Regions from separate parts of the Bacillus sp. EB106-07-01-XG149 genome, predicted to be linked through region 1. Evidence: riboswitches for the same ligand, from Rfam matches in the RefSeq annotation. Region 1 holds a riboswitch; each other region holds the start of a gene.

What was found. Region 1 has a riboswitch for S-adenosylmethionine ahead of AC3WTA_RS18965 (hypothetical protein). Riboswitches for the same ligand answer to the same signal wherever they lie in the genome.
Region 2: linked by a shared signal. The riboswitch ahead of AC3WTA_RS21630 (methionine ABC transporter ATP-binding protein) and the one ahead of AC3WTA_RS18965 (hypothetical protein) in region 1 are both predicted to bind S-adenosylmethionine.
Region 3: linked by a shared signal. The riboswitch ahead of AC3WTA_RS26910 (peptide ABC transporter substrate-binding protein) and the one ahead of AC3WTA_RS18965 (hypothetical protein) in region 1 are both predicted to bind S-adenosylmethionine.

Annotation. Positions count from the first base shown of each region.
Region 1 covers NZ_JBYTDP010000004.1:379,348-385,803, reverse strand. Annotated here, with positions in the region: gene AC3WTA_RS18995 (short-chain fatty acid transporter) at 442-1,809, opposite strand; partial or broken gene AC3WTA_RS18990 (SGNH/GDSL hydrolase family protein) at 1,915-2,124, opposite strand; partial or broken gene AC3WTA_RS18985 (TIGR00366 family protein) at 2,545-2,823, shown strand; gene AC3WTA_RS18980 (group-specific protein) at 2,865-3,218, opposite strand; gene AC3WTA_RS18975 (NAD(P)H-dependent oxidoreductase) at 3,215-3,790, opposite strand; gene AC3WTA_RS18970 (SWIM zinc finger family protein) at 3,814-4,203, opposite strand; gene AC3WTA_RS18965 (hypothetical protein) at 4,457-4,774, opposite strand; SAM riboswitch class I at 4,815-4,913, opposite strand; gene AC3WTA_RS18960 (hypothetical protein) at 5,036-5,227, shown strand; gene AC3WTA_RS18955 (YwiC-like family protein) at 5,260-5,982, opposite strand; gene AC3WTA_RS18950 (ECF transporter S component) at 6,166-6,456, opposite strand, start outside.
Region 2 covers NZ_JBYTDP010000005.1:371,409-377,864, forward strand. Annotated here, with positions in the region: gene AC3WTA_RS21590 (phosphatase PAP2 family protein) at 1-44, opposite strand, end outside; gene AC3WTA_RS21595 (hypothetical protein) at 188-715, shown strand; gene AC3WTA_RS21600 (arsenate reductase family protein) at 1,136-1,501, shown strand; gene gcvH (glycine cleavage system protein GcvH) at 1,543-1,926, shown strand; gene AC3WTA_RS21610 (hypothetical protein) at 2,235-2,591, shown strand; gene AC3WTA_RS21615 (toprim domain-containing protein) at 2,673-3,017, shown strand; gene AC3WTA_RS21620 (thioredoxin family protein) at 3,021-3,329, shown strand; gene AC3WTA_RS21625 (hypothetical protein) at 3,484-3,828, shown strand; SAM riboswitch class I at 3,954-4,061, shown strand; gene AC3WTA_RS21630 (methionine ABC transporter ATP-binding protein) at 4,361-5,386, shown strand; gene AC3WTA_RS21635 (methionine ABC transporter permease) at 5,379-6,044, shown strand; gene metQ (methionine ABC transporter substrate-binding lipoprotein MetQ) at 6,068-6,456, shown strand, end outside.
Region 3 covers NZ_JBYTDP010000012.1:47,964-54,419, reverse strand. Annotated here, with positions in the region: gene AC3WTA_RS26910 (peptide ABC transporter substrate-binding protein) at 84-1,724, opposite strand; SAM riboswitch class I at 1,857-1,961, opposite strand; gene AC3WTA_RS26905 (aldo/keto reductase) at 2,115-2,948, opposite strand; gene proC (pyrroline-5-carboxylate reductase) at 2,950-3,753, opposite strand; gene AC3WTA_RS26895 (GRP family sugar transporter) at 3,966-4,817, opposite strand; gene modB (molybdate ABC transporter permease subunit) at 5,118-5,792, opposite strand; gene modA (molybdate ABC transporter substrate-binding protein) at 5,798-6,456, opposite strand, start outside.

The sequences.
Region 1 (6,456 bases):
TGTTTAGCGAAATTAGATGAATCATCGAAATTCGGTTGCTTTTTACCAGCATTATTACTTCTACCTTTTCCCATATGTAATGCACCTCCTCTCATCCTTACTATTCCCTATAAAAAAATCCTCTTGCATCCAGGAGGATTTTTTTATTGTCTCTTATTAATCATACCCAACTGTTCTCGTAGTACTTCCAACACTCCCGGTTCTTCCATACCATTTTGGATAGTTTTAAAACCATAGCGTTGATGGTGATTATCATGTTAGCTTGATAAAGAACAGCTTACGAATGAATTTGATATTGACCATGAATTAGCCATGTATTATGGATCATCCTTTCTAAAAAACATAAAAAAACACTATCCCTCCTCATGTTTTTACAGAAAGAATAGCGTGTTTTTTCATTTTAATGGTATTACTTGATAGTAATGTATATCCCTATGAAAACTAATATAGAAATAACATCAATAAACTTGTTACAATCCCGACCCAAATGCAAAGAATGAAACAATAACCCATAATATCTTTAATTTTCAATCCCAGTACTCCTAAAAGAGGTAGTGCCCAGAATGGCTGAATCAAATTTGTCCATGCGTCCCCCCAGCCTACCGCCATAGCGATAGTAGCCGGATCTACACCTAACTTTAATCCTGCTGGGACTTGCAGTGGCCCTTGCAAAGCCCATTGCCCCCCGCCAGATGGTGCCAATAAGTTCACCAAACCCGCTGACCAATATGTAAATATATCAAAGGTATCCTTTGACGCAATAGATGCCATCCATTCAATGATTGAGCTTCCCAAGCCTGAACTACCTAAAACAGCGATAATCCCCGCATAAAATGGAAACTGTAGGATAATTGGAGATATGGATTGCGCTGCTTCTTTGAATCCTTGTGCAAAGTTGCCAAGAGAACCATGCAGGAGCAAACCAAGTGACAAGAAAAATAAATTAATGATATTTAAATCTAAACTATGACCGTTTATGAATTCATAAACACAATACAACGTGCCGATTACGCCTAATACTATTCCTAAAACCGGTGTCCATTCCAGTTTTTCCGCAGGAGTTAAGTTTTTTTGCGGAGGTTTTACAAAAGAATTTGTATCTGTTTCGAGTGCTTTATATCTAATAATCCCACTTTTTGGAGCCATAAGGACAATAATAATTGGCATCGTGATGAATAGAGCGAAAAAAATAATTAGAGTAGAATAACTAAAGATTGTTTGTGAGGTAGGAATAATTCCAATCATATCTACAAGAAAATGATCCTTTGTGGCAATTGTCAGGCCAATAGAACTGGAGAGACCTGCGCTATATAAGGCTGTCGGAGCATAAGCAGCTGCTACAAGCAATGGAAAATGTGCATTCGGATTCTTTTTCGCCACTTCCTTTGCAATGATAGCTCCCACAACTACGGCTAGTCCCCAATTAATATAGTATGCAATTGCACTGATCAAAAATGTCATCGTATAAGCCTTTTGGGGTGTATCGGCTAACTTTGCAACGGACTGCAAGCCTCTATTAATAAAAGGGACAGAAGCTAGCGTCATCCCTGTAACCATTAATAATACCATTTGCATAGTAAACGTTAAATAAGTCCAAAACCCATCCCCCCAAGATTTTACGATTTTGTACGGATTTGAGGGATTCATCAATAAAGCTATAATGAAAGTAAATAAAGTTAGCAACACAGCAATAACAAAGGCATCTGGGACATATTTCTGAGACCATCTCGAAAATACATTTGCACATCGTGTAAGCAATGATTCTTTCTTTCCTGGTTCTGGATTTGTCTCCAATAAAGAATGTTTCATAAATATTCTCCTTTCTAAACTTTAATAAGGTAAATATAAATAACATTCCACAAAAGAAAATAAAATCCTTTTGCACTTGCTGCATACTAATCAACTAGAGTTACACTCAGATGCCGTTACTTTCACCCTCTCATTAACGATTGATTCCCACGGACGTGGTACCCTCGTATTAATAAATATCATTTTATGTTCATTTCCAATTAACTTTATAAACGAAACAAGTTGCTCAGTAGTAAAGGCTCCATTTGTATCTAATCCAACAATGAAATAGTTTCTTAAATTCGCTTCATTTTTTAACTCTTTAACTACAGGAATTATTATTTTAAATCCACAGGAATAACCAATTTCAAAACAAAATTAACAATACTAGTTGGCGGACAACCATTTACAATTCTTCAGGGATGGTTGTCTATCGAAGTTAGCGCAAACGGACGTAACTTTCAGATAATCAATACGCATTTAGAGCCGTTTTCTCCCCCTGTTCAAGTTGCTCAAGGGAACGAATCACTAACAGGACCAGCCAATACAAATCTACCGCTAATCCTTCTAGAAAATTCAAATTCAAGTGCTAACGGAACCAGTTCACCAACATATAGAAATTTCATCACGATATTGTATTAATTCAGCTTCTTATCTTAATAAAAAAATGTATTTCAATTTATAATTTTAATAGAAGGAATAGATTAAGTGGAGGAGGTACTTTGAGGATAGCGCCTTTTCTTTATAAAAACTCAAAATGCTGGCATTGTTAATATTTTCGTTCCATCTGGTGGCGGTCAATGGGCTGTGCAAGCACCAATTATGATTCCAGCTGGCGCTGAACTTGGTGTACCTGCTGCAAAAACAGCAATGGCAATTGCGTGGGGCGATGCTTGGACGAACTTGATTCAACCGTTCTGGGCATTACCGGCATTAGCGATAGCTGGTTTAGGTGCTCGTGATATTATGGGATTTTACGTCGTTAACTTACTATATGCAGGATTTATCATTAGTCTATGTTTCTTATTTATTTAAAACAAAAAGCTAGTTTTATACTAGCTTTTTTACATAATAAATCACTTATTTCCCACGCAATTTATTACGGTCTCCCACTCTATCTCCGTAAGATGTAACGCCTCAAATGAAAAAAAGTCTTCACATACTTTTTCAATTACATGTGGATTTTTCTTAAGGAAATTCCACTGTAACGCTTTAGGAAGAAAATACGTTTCATATTCTTTACTTCCTCTTACTACCTCATCCACTTCTCTTTCACAAATTCCTCTTATTAAATAATCATTCCTTAATTGAATCTGTATTTGTTGAAATATTTCACTACATTTCTTCAATTGGATTAAACAATTAATATATGTACGAAAAAGTTCATTATCATACTGACAACACTTTATAATACGTTCCATTTCATTCATAATGAACGAGCCTTTTCTTCTATGTGTAATAACCACTTTTCCCGCTTCTCTACTTTACTCGTTTTCACAGATTGAAAAACAGATCGTTTTATATCGCGAATGCCGCAAAAACGTAACACACCTCGCTTCATCATAATCCAATCGGCTGATCGATATAATAGTGCGACGTACCATAATGGCGAGTCTAACGTATTAATTACCCATGCCTTCTTCCCTTTCAATAAGCCTTTCGGCAGGGCTCCTTCATATTTATAAGCAAAACCAGCAACGAAAATGCGATCAATAAACCCTTTTAAAATAGCAGGCATCCCCCACCACCATATCGGATATATAAAGAGAAGCGTATCCGCTTCTTCCACTAACGTTCTGTACCGGGCTGTTTCTTCTTCATTTACTAAATCACGTCTTTTCTTCTCCTCATTAAATACAAGGACTGGATCAAATTGTTCTTTATATAAATCAAGTACCTTAACCGAATGATCTGTTTCTTGTAATCCTTTTTGTACATGCTTTAATATCGCCGCGTTAAAACTGGAAGGACTAGGATGAGCGTATACAATTAGTACGTTCACTACAAAACAACTCCCTCTATAAGTTACAGTTTCCCCTTCTTTAACATCTTTTCTACAATTTGCACGTTTTTCGAACTTTGTAATAAACGATTTAATAATGTAAGTAACTCTTCCTTTTCTAAATCTTTCAGTTTCTCTTTAAGCGTACTTTCACCAGCACCTTGAATATCATAAACAACTGCCGCCATATGCTTACAATAATTCTCATATGGACACTCGCAGCTACTTTCTGTAAAATTTTCAAGATCAATCATTACTTCATAGTTTCCTGCATTTCCAGTAACAAAAGCAAATATTTTCTTTTCTTGTATTTCAACATCTTCTACATGTCCTTCTTCATAATATTCAAAACCTTTATCCATAATGTACTTAGGAATCCATTTCGTTATATCATTTAGTAAGTAAGCGTACATAACAACACCTCTTCCTTTAATTCCCTTTTGACTTCCAAAACCCTGCATGTTATTCTAATAACTGTCAAATAGCAAGTCTATATGACAAAACGACTGACACCTATTCGGCGGAGGTGTCTCTTTTCATTTGCAGCCGATATGAAGTGCCTCTTTCAGGCACATTCAATCTTTGACACTACACACTCAACACCATTCCCTTGTATCAGGCTGCTTAAGCAGTCTTTTACTCTACATACTTCAAAAAAAAGAGAGCTTAGCTCCCTTTTCCTGCCTTATAAAATACCCCTTTTTCAGTATAGAGATATTCATCAGCTAATGTAATTTTCCCATCCAGTTTCAGTTCATCTAATAGTCTTGATAAATAAAATTGATGTAACATCTTTTTCGTGAATTTTCCTTCATGATGCGAAACGATATGTTCTTGAATATCTAACAATGATATTGGCTTATCTTGCTCTATCATATATTCATAAACTGTACTACGCAGTTTTACGTATTTTTCGAGTGTCACAGTACTTCGCAACCCCTTTCTTCTTAATATAAATTTTCGTAATCGGTTTTTTTGCAACAAAAAAACCTCTCCGATAAGAAGAAGTTACGTATATATCTTCGTCTTATCTCCCAGAACAAATATGTTCTGCTGGAATTAGCACCTGCATCGCGGTTGCTGGGTTTCATCGGGCCAGTCCCTCCACCTCTCTGGATAAGAAAATATTCACTTAATTCCTACTATACGTAATTTCGTTTTAATTGTCAAATAAATATAACAAATTATATTTTGTTCCTTACTGTTCATACTATACATATATGAATATGCAAGGAGGATTATGAAATGCACGAAAATGCTCGTGGATATGTCCAAAATTCTTTTCAATCATTACAAGAAGCAAAACATTGTTTAGAAGAAGCGCTACAGACTGTTGAAAAAGATTTTAATCGCGCTCGTATTGAACAATCACTTTATGCGATCGAACAAGCTATTCAACGCTGTGATTACACCGTTCATATTTTAGAACAAGATTGAAAAAACTTCCCATCATAAGATGGGAAGTTTTTTCAAATGGCATACTTCATAATTATTACCGTTATAATTAAAAAATATACAGAATTAGCAATTTCTAAAACCCCTACTTTTATAATAGAAATTTTTTTGCCATACAACATAATTGCTCGAATGACACTCGGTATAAAAATAAGAGAACACCACGGATTCATTGAAAATACAATGATTGTTAATACAATATGGTACCCCCATGATATACGGCGATACTTCGGGTTATTTTTCTCGCGAATCATCGTTTTTACATAAAATGTACTTCCTAAAAAATATAAAAATGAAATAAGCGCAATAAATAGTGCTGTTTTATCTATAAGTTTCATTGAAAAATAATAACTAACTAAACCACCAATACAAAAAACAATAATCGCACTAATGTCATTTAGTAACGCTCTTTCATTCTTTTGACGGGCGTAATACATATTTACTATAAATAATGGAATCATTACTGCTACGAATAAAAGAATGCGCCATTCATATAATAGAGAAATCATCCCAAATACGAAAGCGATGATAAAATATACAATTGCTGCATGTAAAAACTCTTTTTTTCGTTTTTGCTTTATGTACGTAAGAAATGGATACGTAGCTAAATAGATAAAGAACCAAGCTAAAAACAATGGAATATGATAAATAGTAGGTTTCCCAAGTATGACACTTAATAGAAATGGTATAACGAGCATGGCCCATGCACCATGTTGCTTCGGAATAACTAACTTCATTAACTATACACCTCCCTTTTGAAAATAGTTCTCACCTACTATTATACAAATAATTTTATATAGTAACGGATATATATTGGACTATTTTTTGACAATAAAAAATGCTCCTTACAATATGTAAGAAGCATGAAAGAGGCAAACGAATATGTAAGTCGCGACCCTACCTTATATGAGTATGCTTTTCTATGCCATGTTATGCTTATCTAATATGCCATATTTCTTTTTGAATCTCGTAAGAATCGTAATCCAAGACGTACTAAATAATAGTAAGAAAACAACATTCGAAATCGCATGGCTCAAATCGAAATAAAAACTTGCGATATAATACGAAATGACAGCTTCCCACGTTGCCTCACGTATGAAACCGAGAAGCCCCCAGAAGTTCATAATCCAACCAAATAAAAATCCAACAAACAATCCGTATAGAAGTCTTCCCCATAGCTTTCTCATTAAAAATGTATTACGTAATAATCC
Region 2 (6,456 bases), on a different contig from region 1:
ATATAACTTAACGGAAGAAAAGATGAAAGTTTAAATTTCTTCATGATAATCTCCTATGTTTAGTAATGTAAGTAAATTCAATTGATTATAATATAGAAACGTCATTTGAGCTATCGATTTTACTTACATTTTCTTGAATTAACCTTACGTTTTCGTCACTTGACTTAAAAGAAGGGGAGGGTGCTAAATGAAGCGTTTATCGTATTTCTTATTTTTTATATTGATATGCCTAGTGAGTGCTGGGTGTGCAAAGGATAAAGAAGGAGAGAAATTAGAATATAACGGAAGAGCACTCGTAATTGGAGTTATTGGAGAAAAGCCGAACGATACGTTTAGGAATATAAAGTTTGAGGAAATGAAGTTAGAGGAACTGGAAAAGAAATCTAAGGAAGTGGATGGTTTTTTAATAATGAAAGATCACTTTCAAGAAGCCTCAACAGAGCAGTATAAAAATGTATTTTCATCGCTAAAGAAACCAGTATTTTTTATCGGTTTGCAAGATAAATCATATTCAACGTTTATTACAAAAGGAATAGAGTATAACAGTGCACGAAAAGATGTAAATGCTATGTATACGCAAGGCTTTGCAAATATCGGAAGTGGTGAAGGACAACAATGGGCAGTCGGTTTGTCCAATGGTGGAAATACTGAAGAAAGTATTCATAATATGTATATCGTCGTATTTCGAACAATTGCCGATTATTTAAGTCGATGATGAAGGAGCCTGTAAAAGGGTCCTTTTTTATGTTTAATCAAACGTTTGTTTAAGGTGTATGTTCGGTAGGAAGAAACCGATGTAGCCCAAGGGTTAGCAAAGAAAAATAGGGAGCTAATCAAACGTTTGTTTAAGGTGTATGTTCGGTAGAAAGAAACCGATGCAATTCAAGGGTTAACAAAGAAAAATAGGGAGTTAATCAAACGTTTGTTTAAGATATATGTTCGGCGAGTGATAAGAGAAGAATCTAAAAAAATTATATATTTATTTTTCTTAACAAATGGCGGAAAAATAAGAAAAATTTGCAGGATTATTAAAAATTATCACGAAATAAGTAAAAGTTTAGCGAATAATCGTTTGAAATAATAAAACGTTTTCTATATGATAAAGGTAAAGGTTAGTAAAAAAGTAGGTGAATTTATGACAGTAACATTTTATTCATATCCAAAGTGTGGCACATGTCAAAAAGCAAAGAAATGGTTTGAGGCAAACGATGTAGCATATGAGATGATTCATATTGTTGAAAATCCACCATCAAAAGAAGATTTACGTAATTTACATGAAAAAAGTGAATTACCATTAAAAAAATTCTTTAATACAAGTGGAATGCGTTACCGCGAACTTGGTCTGAAAGATAAGTTAAAGGATGCAAGTGAAGACGAAATGTACGAACTTTTAGCATCTGATGGCATGTTGATTAAACGTCCAATCGTAACAAATGGAACGAATGTAACACTTGGTTTTAACGAAGAGCAGTTTGAAAGTGTGTGGAAAAAGTACCAATAAGGTATTTTTACATAATTAATACATTCACTGGAGGTACAGTCATGAGCATTCCAAATAATTTACGTTACTCTGAAGAACACGAATGGGTAAAAACTGAAGGTAATGAAGTTGTTATCGGTATTACTCACTTTGCACAAGGTGAGCTAGGCGATATCGTATTCGTTGAACTTCCTGAAGTAGGTGCAACAATCGAAGCTGACGAGCCATTCGGAAGCGTAGAATCTGTTAAAACAGTTTCTGAGTTATACGCACCTGTAAGCGGTAAAGTTGTAGCAGTAAACGAAGAATTAAGTGACCAACCAGAACTTGTTAACGAATCTCCATACGAGGGTGCATGGATGGTTAAAGTTGAACTTTCTGATGCAAGCCAAGTTGAGAAGTTATTAACTGCAGAAAAATATGCAGAAATGACAAACCAAGACTAATTATAGTCGACTAAAGGACAGCCTTTGTGCTGTCCTTTTTTATTTTGTGTTACATAATACATTTAAAATCGAGTGCAAATGAATAAGCTATTATGGGAATGAATGTTTTTCGGTAAGGTTTCATGTGGCTTCGTAATCTGAACGAGCCGCTTGCGCTTTTCTTTGTCCAGCTCCACCTCCTAGCCCTTCATGTCTAAGAACCTTCCGCACGAGAAGACAAAAAAGCGTCTTCTGTACGAAAGAACCTTAGCCAACAGGGCTAAACAGTCGGTGCCGCTTTTCTTTATGATCCAGCTCCAGCGGCTAGATTGTTCGGTGGCTTCGCTTCTTCCTGTAAGGCAAAAAGCGCCTTTACGTCAGAAGCTCCATCCCCCTCACAATCTGAACGAGCTGCTTGCGCTTTTCTTTATGATCCAGCTCCAGCGGCTAGATTGTTCGGTGGCTTCGCTTCTTCCTGTAAGGCAAAAAGCGCCTTTACGTCAGAAGCTCCATCCCCCTCACAATCTGAACGAGCTGCTTGCGCTTTTCTTTGTGATCCAGCTCCAGCGGCTAGAACAGTCAGTCATTTCACTCCTTCACTTGAGGCAAAAAGCGCCTCTAGTTCAGGAGTTCCAATGCCCTCCTGTTCTGAACGAGCCGCTTCCGCTTTTCTTTTGCAAAAATAAACAGGAAACAACATGAAAATAACGAATATACTATATACTAAGTTAAAGGTTGTATAGTATATGGTGATCGGGTGATGACATATGATTTATGTGGAAAAAGTCATTATTGTAGAAGGTAAATCAGATAGAAGAAAGATTGAATCTATTATTCGTGAACCGGTGGAAATTGTTTGTACAAATGGTACAATTGGTTTGTCGAAAATGGATGAGCTCATTGATCAGTTTTTTGATAAGGAAGTGTATGTACTAGTGGATGCTGATGATGCTGGAGAAAAGTTAAGGAAACAGTTTCGAAAAGAATTTCCGCAAGCAGAGCATATTTATATTGATCGCTCGTACCGAGAAGTGGCAACTGCGCCATCTTCACACTTAGCAAATGTATTATGGGGAGCTGACATTGACGTTTATACAGAATATTTACGGTAAGGAATGATAGAAGTGATTGATTGGACAGGAGCCGAAGCTACAGCCCTAATAGAGAACGAAGAAAAAACAGTGTTATATGTATATACTCCAATGTGTGGAACATGCCAATTAGCAAAAAAGATGTTAACAGTCGTTGAGATGACAATTGAAGACTTGAAAATTGGAATGTTAGATTTAAATTATGCTCCGCATTTAGCGAAAGAGTATGGAATCGAAAGTGTACCGTGTTTACTTGTTTTTGAAAATGGGACACTCATGAAGAAGATATATGCATTTCATTCGGTTGAATATTTATATACGGAATTAAAGTAGGCGGCAAAGTTTTTGCCGCCTCGACATATTTCTCGGGAAATATGTCGAGATGCAGGGGGGTTACAGTATTTGTCGAGCGAAAGTAACAGGATTGCTCTTTAGTGAGAGGGAATGGTATGTGTAATAGAAAGTGATATGAAGGATGTGATTTAGGGTGAAATTATATTCTTTGCTGCAATCATTTGTAAATTACGCTAATGGTCAATATCATTTAGAGCCGCTTTTAAGACAAGGAGAAAAAACTGTTAATTTCCGCTTTGGAGATGAAAGTTGTTCGCTACAAATTTCAAGAGATTATATAGAGCTGCTACATGAGGAACGAGGAACAGAGCAAATCGTTTGTTTAGATGAGGAAGATGTAAAACAATTGGTGAACGGCAATGTAAGGTTGCAAATGTTAATGAACGATGGACGTGTACAATATTCAGGAACGTATCGAACGATGCTATTAGTCGAATCGATGTTTCATATATGTAAACCGATGTCAGTGGGTGCTTAAAAGTCTGAAGTTTCTTTTTTTACGAAAATTTCTGTTGACATGGCGTATGGATATTGATACAATTCAATTCATAAAATATAGACAATTTCATAAATTACAAATCAGACGAAAATGTAATCTGATTTCTCTTATCAAGAGAGGTGGAGGGACTGTGCCCTGTGAAGCCCGGCAACCGTCAACTTATGTTGAAATGGTGCCAATTCCTGCAAAGCAAATGCTTTGAGAGATGAGAGAGAGGGATAATGTTGTTATATACGCATATAAACCTTTCTGCTTCTCTAAAGCGGAAAGGTTTTTTTATTGTTTGAATGTGGAGGACATTCAAATAATAAAAGTAGTGATAACGGTGGACTACACGCATTAAACATAAAAAATTGCGGAGTCGACCAAAAATCTAGCTTCAGCGGCTAGAACAGTCGGTCGTTTCATCCCTTCCTATGAGGCAAAAAGTGCCTCTACGTCAGGGATTCGGGCGTCCTCTTGTTCTAAACGAGCCGCTTACGCTTTTTAAACAAAAAAAGGGGTGAACATCATGATCTTGTTAGAAAATGTAAAGAAAATATATAAAGCAAAAAGCGGTGATGTCACTGCTGTAGATAATGCCAATTTAAAAATAGACAAAGGTGAAATATTTGGTGTTATCGGATATAGTGGCGCTGGGAAAAGTTCTTTAATCAGATTATTCAATCAGTTAGAGAAACCAACTTCTGGCCAAATTACAATTGCAAATCGTGTGATTTCAGCAATTACAGGGAGTGAACTTCGTAAGGCAAGGCAAGAAATTGGAATGATTTTTCAGCACTTCAATTTACTTTGGTCACGAACTGTACGCGAAAATATCGAGTTCCCACTTGAAATTGCAGGTGTCGATAAGGCGAAGAGAAGAAAACGCGTCGACGAGTTAATTCATCTTGTTGGATTAGAAGGAAGAGGGGACGCGTATCCATCTCAGTTAAGCGGAGGACAAAAGCAACGTGTTGGGATTGCAAGAGCATTAGCTAACAACCCACAAGTGCTTTTATGTGATGAAGCAACGTCAGCTCTTGATCCAGAAACGACAGATCAAATTTTAGATTTATTATTAGATATTAATAAGCGTCTCGGTTTAACAATTGTACTCATTACACACGAGATGCATGTGATTCGAAAGATTTGTAATCGAGTGGCGGTAATGGAGAAAGGAAAAATTGTAGAAACGGGTCCAGTACTTGATGTATTCCGCAATCCGCAGAAAGACATTACAAAACGCTTCGTACAGCAGTTAACGGATTCTGAAGATACAAATGAAACGATTGAAAGTTTAATTGAAAAGTATCCAGATGGTAAAGTAGTTCGTTTGCAGTTTATCGGTGAAGCTGTAGAAAGACCAGTACTTCAAAGATTAATGCAACGCAGTGATATAGAAGTTAGCATTTTGCAAGGAAATATAGCACAAACGAATAACGGCTCTTACGGTAGTTTAGTTGTTCATTTAAATGGTGAGGAAACAGCGATTCAACAAGCAATAGAGGGAATACATCAAGATCAAGTAGAGCTGGAGGTGATTGCACATGGATAAGTTAATCGCAAATGTTGATTGGAATCAAATGTTAGAAGCAACTGGTGAAACGTTATATATGACGGCAATCGCAGCTCTTGCCACATTTGTATTAGGACTAATTTTAGGATTGTTACTCTTTATGACAGCGAAAGATAATTTATGGGAAAACAAAGCGGTTAACACGGGGATTGGAGCGTTCGTAAACATTTTCCGCTCGATACCGTTCATCATTTTAATCATTTTATTAATCCCATTCACAAAGATTCTGCTTGGAACAATTCTTGGAGCGAGTGCAGCACTTCCAGCTTTAATTATTGGAGCGGCACCATTTTACGCGAGAATGGTTGAAATTGCGCTTCGTGAAATTGATAAAGGTGTAATTGAAGCTTCGAAAGCAATGGGAGCAAAAACAAGCACAATTATTTTGAAAGTGTTAATTCCAGAATCGTTACCAGCATTAGTATCTGGTATTACTGTTACGACAATTGCTTTAGTAGGCTATACAGCGATGGCGGGAGTTGTTGGTGCTGGTGGCCTTGGAACACTTGCTTATTTAGAAGGATTCCAGCGAGGAAATAACGATGTAACAATCGTTGCGACAATTTGTGTATTACTAGTTGTATTTTTCATTCAGTGGATTGGTGATAGTTTAACGACTCGAATAGATAAACGATAATAAAAAACGGGAGGATGTTTTAAATGAAAAAATTATTACTTACAGCACTTATTTCAACTTCAATTTTTGGGTTAGCTGCTTGTGGCGGGAAAGATAAAGATGAAAAAAAACTAGTTGTGGGGGCTTCTAACGTACCGCACGCTGAAATTTTAGAAAAGGCTAAACCTTTATTAGAGAAAAAAGGAATTGAATTAGAAATTAAAAAATTCCAAGACTACGTATTACCAAATAAATCGTTAGCGGATAAGGATTTAGATGCAAACTACTTCCAGCACATTCCATATTTAGAAAAAGAAATTAAAGATAAAAAATATGATTTTGAAATAGCAGGGAAAATTCATTTAGAGCCAATTGGTGTATACTCTCAAAAATATAAGAGCTTAAAAGAACTTCCGGACGGGGCGACAATTAT
Region 3 (6,456 bases), on a different contig from region 1:
TTTCATATGTTTTGCTAAAAAACAATTGGTGTGGGCTAATAATCAGTGGGGATGAAGAAAAACCCACTGATTAAAGTTTCGCTTTATTTTTCAATTTTTGCCCATTTGAAGTTTAATTGACCTGCAAAGTCTACTTGCACAATTCCTTTCACATAAGGACGCTCTAAATAAGATTCGCCTTTTTGGTAAAGAGGAGCGATAACAGAGTCTTTAAATAATATTTTCTCGGATGCTAGTAATGCTTCCCAGCGAGCTTTTTCATCACCAGCTAAAGTTGTTTTTACTTTTGCTATTGTTTCATCAAACTCCTTATTAGAGTAATGATCTAAGTTGTAAGGGTTATTCGTTGTAAATAGCTCAAGGAATGTAATTGGATCCGCAAAGTCAGGGCTCCAGCCGTCAATTCCAATTTCGTAGTCACCTTTTAATAAAAGTGAAACTTGTTGTTTACGTGGTTGCGGCTTTATATTTACCGTTAAGCCATCTAAATTCTTTTCTAGTTGTCCTTTTAAGAATTCACCAGTTTTCTTTTCAAGGTCACCGTCACTTGTTAATAGTTCTAACGTTATTTTTTCAGACCCAAGTTCTTGTTTTGCCTTTTTCCATAATTCTTGAGCAGATTTTGTATCAACCTTTGTTAAATCGCCGTTTGCAGCACGGAAATCTGTTCCGTCAGGTCCTTTTGCAAAGTTTTTCGGCACGAGACTAGAGGTTGGTGTAGAGCCGTCATTTAATAACGTATTTACAAAGGATTTTCGATCAATTGTTTGATCGATTGCTTGGCGTGCAGAAACGTTTTGAAGTACTTTGTTTTGTTGATTCATACGTAGAAACTGTACCCCTACGTTTGGCCGTTCTTTAAAGTTAGCATCCTTTTTATATTTATCAACGAAGTCAGATGTTAGTTTGATACGATCTAATTGTTTTGACTCGAATAAATTTACTTCTGTAGATTTTTCTTTTACGACGTTAAAATTGATTTCTTCCAGTTTGACAGTATCTTTATCCCAATAGGTAGGGTTTTTCTTGAATTTAAAGCTTTGTTCGTGCTTCCAATCGCTTAGTGTAAAAGCTCCGTTGTACAAGATTGTATTGTCTTCTAAAGCGTACTTATCACCTTGTGATTTAAAGAATTCCTCGTTAATTGGTAGAAATGTTGGGAACGCTGTTAAGCTAATAAAGTACGGAACAGGACGTTCTAATTCTACCTCAAACGTATGGTCATCAATTGCTTTTACACCAAGTTGATCGGCTGGAAGTTCTTTGTTGTTAATTTTTGTTGCATTTTTAATATCAAAGAATAGAAATGCATATTCAGAGGCTGTTGCTGGATCAACAGCTCTTTGCCAAGCGAAGACAAAATCTTTCGCTGTGACAGGAGTGCCGTTTGACCATTTTGAATCTCGTAAATGGAATGTGTATTTCGTTTTATCACCACTTACTTCATGAGATTTTGCAACACCAGGGACAGGTTTGTTACCTTCACTAAGATTATACAAACCTTCAAATACGTTTCTCATTACTTGACCAGAATCAGTATCTGTAGCACGAGCTGTATCCATTGTTCGTATTTCAGTAGGTGAAGATAAGTTCAAAACCTGTTTACTAGGCGCCTCGTCTTTTGCATTTGCTCCGCTTGCTTCATTTTTATAACTACCGCAACCAGTTAATAAAATACTTACTCCTACAACTGATGCAATACCGGGTACAAACTTCTTTTTCATTTGATTTTCCTCCTAAATAATTAAGTTTGGATGATGATGAGGGAAATGAAAAATAAAAAATCCCTCTTTTCATATTGAGAAAGAGGGATTTTTACGTACAAGTTATGCACCCGTATATAAACGAAGTCCCTCATTCTATCTTTCAAGCACAAAGCTTGCAGGAAGTGGCACAGTATTCAAAATGAACCTGTTGCCGAGGTTTCAAAGGGCCAGTCCCTCCACCTCTCTTGATACAATGAGTAAACGAATAAATTTTATTAATTTTTGTGTTTCTTTGATAATTCAAAATCTTACACCTTGGATAATGAAGTGTCAACCAATTGGAATATAGTTTAAATTTTCAGTTTTCTACAACGGGAAAAACCACTGCATATGGCAGTGGTTTTTCTACTAGAAGTTAAAGTTATCTGGATCTGGACCAACGCGACGATCTTCATTTAGAGCTTGAATTGCTTTCATGTCATCAGCACTTAATTCAAAATCAAAGATATTTGCATTTTCAATAATGCGATGTTCTTTAATAGATTTAGGGATTGTTACAACTTCATTTTGTAAATCCCAGCGTAAAATAATTTGTGCAGTTGATTTATTATATTTTGTCGCAATGTCTTGTAATGTTGAGTTATCAAGTAGTTGTCCCTGCATTAATGGTGACCAAGCTTCAAGCTGGATGTTATGTTCTTTACAGAAAGCGTGTAATTCTTCTTGTGCTAAACGTGGGTGGTATTCCACTTGGTTGACCATTGGCTTAATTTCAGCGATTTCAAATACGTCTTGTAAGTGGTGAATGTGGAAATTACTCACACCGATAGCACGAACACGGCCATCTTTATAAAGTTTTTCTAACGCTTTCCATGATTCAGTATATTTCTCTTTTACAGGCCAATGTACTAAATATAAATCTAAATATTCTAGACCTAATTTCTCTAATGTAGTTTCAAATGCTTGAAGTGTCGTTTCATATCCTTGATCGCTATTCCATACTTTTGATGTAACAAATAATTCTTCACGTGAAACACCTGATTCACGAATCGCTTGTCCAACGCCTTCTTCGTTTTGATAGATTGCTGCAGTATCGATGCTGCGGTAGCCATTTTTAATTGCTGATTTTACAGAATCAATTACTTCTGAACCATCTTCTACTTTAAAAACACCTAAACCGAACCAAGGCATTTTCACACCGTTATGTAATGTTGTATAGTCTTTTAAACTTGTTAAACTCATATTATTTCCCCCTAGCTTTTTTGTTTGTTGCTTCTACTGCTTTTTGAATTGCCTCTGAAAAATTATATTCATATAAAGCTTTGAGACCTTCAGCTGTGGAACCACCTGGCGTTGTTACTTGTTCGCGGAGGTTAGGCGGATCTTGCGTTTGTTCAAGCATAGAAGCAGAGCCAGAAATCATTTGAATGACAAGGTGTTTTGCGGTTGCTTCATCGACGCCATAACTTTTTGTTGCTTCAATCAAGCTTTCAGCAAAGTAATAAAGGAAAGCAGGTGCACTTCCAGTAACTGCGGTAAGCTGATGAACTTCTTCTTCAGTACAAAGTTGCGAAGTGCCAATGCCTCTTAAAAGTAGTTGCAGGGTTTCTTGATGCATCTCGTTTACTGATTGTCCCATTGTATATAAAGAGATAGACTTTCCAATTTCGGCAGCTGTATTTGGCATAATCCAAGCAACAGGTGTTCCCTCTGGAAGTCTTTCTTCTAAATAAGATGGGCCAATGCCGGCGGCTACCGTTACGACAAGTTGATTCGATAGTAACGGAGATAATTCTGCTAATAATTCTTCATGTGCAGAAGGTGGCATTGCTAAAACAATCGTATCAACAGATGTAACATGCTGCTTCCAATCTGTTGCAGTAGACACATTATATCGCGCTCGTAATTGTTCTAGCTTTTCTACGTTGCTGCGGTTAGAAACGATAATTTCTTCGATGTATTCTTTGCTTGTTTTAAGTAATCCGGAAAATATAGCTTCTGCCATACGACCAGCACCAATAAATAGAATTCGATGTTTAGTTAGCATATCCTTTATTCCTTTCTAGTGAAGATATGTTATAAAAAACGATACCATCTTTAAGAGAATTTTGTAAAAAGAAAAGACTTGTAGTGAAAAGAATGAAATGTGAGGGAGGAGAGGTGATACAAATAAGGCTATAAAGATTATTATATTTAAAAAATAGTTGTAATAAAAAATCCCTGAAGCAGCTAAGCTTCAGGGATTGATAGATTATAAGTTTATGCTTTTGTCATACCTAACAATACAGCGCCGCCGATAATTAAAACACTACCTAGTGCAATAAAGATCAATTGACGTTTTGTTTTCTTTTCACCTAAGAAGACAATCGCACCGAATGTTGAGATAACGATTCCAGTTTGAGATAATGGGAAGCTTGTTGCTACTCCGACACGTGGTAATGAAAGAAGTAAGAATAAGTTTCCAGTTCCCCATAGTAAACCAGATAAAGCATTACGGATTGCATATTTGTTAAATGGTTTATGTTTAGATGTCAATACAACCGCACCAACAAACATACCAACTGCTTGTGGTAAAATAGCAGACCAACCATCGATATTATACCAACGAATAATAATTACATATACAAGGTAACCGAAAGTAGAAACAATTAAAGTAAGAAGTCCTTTTTTCAATTGTCCTGGTGGCTGTGCATTTTCTTTGTCATCTAGTGATGTGAATACAACACCAACTACGATTAATAGGATTGCAATCGTTCCCAGAACAATCGTTGTTGTAGTAGTCCACTCACGGAAAGCGATAACCCCAAAGATAGAAGTTGCAACAAGTTGCATACCAGTAGAAATCGTTACAGTAGTTGAAACACCTAGTTTTTCAACTGTTTTTAATTGGTTTACTTGTCCTAAAGCCCAGAATAAACCTGAAATAAAACCAACAATCAAGACTGTCATTGTTAAAGCTGGTTGAGTAAATACATACATAATTGTTGCGAAGAATAGAGCGCCGATTGTCATACCTACCGTTTGGCTATATGCACCACCGCCCATTTTTACGCTTACTAATAAGATGTTTCCCCATGCAATTGCAGGAAGAAGCGCTAATAAAATGTCCATTACAAGACTCCCTTCGGTTTTCTATACCAATATAATTACATATCGTTCTAACGATCGGTAATGCCCCACTAATAGAGTAGAAGATTACCGATCGCTAAAACAGGATGAAGAATTCACGATATAAATGCGTTTTCATTTCTTCATTTTTTGAAACACCTCCATATAATAACAGGAAATTGCCTATTTTAGAAAGTGAATTCAAATAAAATGTATATTTTAATAAAAGGTAAAATTCAGTTATTTCCCGGCGGTATATTTTATTTCCTGAGAAATAAAGAAGCAGCTTCGAAAAAAGCTGCTTTAAGGGTTAGTAATTCTTTTATTAATAAGCTGAATACATAGCAGAAATAGGAGTGACATACTAATAGTGATAACTACAAGTGTCCAGGCGAGCTGCATATTACTTGCATCAATCGCCATATAAATTGCAGTTGGGATTGTCTGTGTTTTACCAGGAATGTTCCCAGCAAACATGAGTGTAGCACCAAATTCCCCTAGTGCACGAACAAAGCTCAAAATCATTCCACTTAGTAATGCAGGAAATGCAAGCGGAAGTGTGACGTGTAGAAAAACTTGATATTCACTCGCACCAAGGTCACGAGCACTTTCCTCAATTTGTACATTCGCAATAGAAAACCCTGTTTTTGCTGATTGGTACATGAGCGGAAATGCAACAACTGTAGAAGCGATGATTGCAGCAGTAGATGTGAACATCATGGACTGCTGAAATATTGATTCTATCCATGTTCCAATGGGACTATTATTTCCAAAAATGATAATGAGAAAAAAGCCGATTACAGTTGGTGGAAGTACCATTGGTAATAAGAAAATAGTTTCTAATATTATTTTATATCTCCATGAGGAGCGTGCTAGCGCTCGCCCGATAATCGTCCCTAAAATTGTAACGATAATGGTGGCGCATGCAGCTACTCGTAAAGATAGAAAGATTGGTGACAAAATGGCATCAAAGCTCATGGCAATTATGACAGGACTGTAAATCCATATTTCTTAAAGATAGATTGTGCATCTTTTGACTGCAAATACTCATAAAATGAAGTCGCCTCTTTCTTATGCTTAGATTCCTTTATAACACCTAAAGGATAGTGGATTGGCTCATGCGAAGTAGCTGCTGCTGTCTCGCCAATCTTTACTTTGTTTGAAATAAGAGCATCGGTTTTGTATACAATACCAGCATCGACATTACCTGTTTCTACATATGTTAACACTTGGCGAACATCTTTTGTAAATACGATTTTATTTTGAATGTCATTCCATAGATTTTCATGTGTGAGAGAAGCCTTTGCGTATTTTCCCGCAGGTACTGATTCAGGTGTACCAAGTGCGATTTTCTTAATTTTTTCATCTTTTAAATCTTGAATTTTTGTAAGAGAACTATCTTTTGGGACAACTAGAACGAGTTCATTTCCAAGAAGATTTTTCCCTTCTTTTTCATTAATAAATCCTTTTTTAACAAGGGTTTGGAATTTATCTTCGGCTGCTGAGAAGAATAAATCAGCAGGCGCGCCTTGTTCAATTTGTTGTTGAAGTGCACCAGAAGCACCGAAGTTAAAAGAAAGTTTAATATTAGGTTCTTTTTCTTTATATTTTGTTTCAATTTCTTTTAGTGCATCTTGTAAGC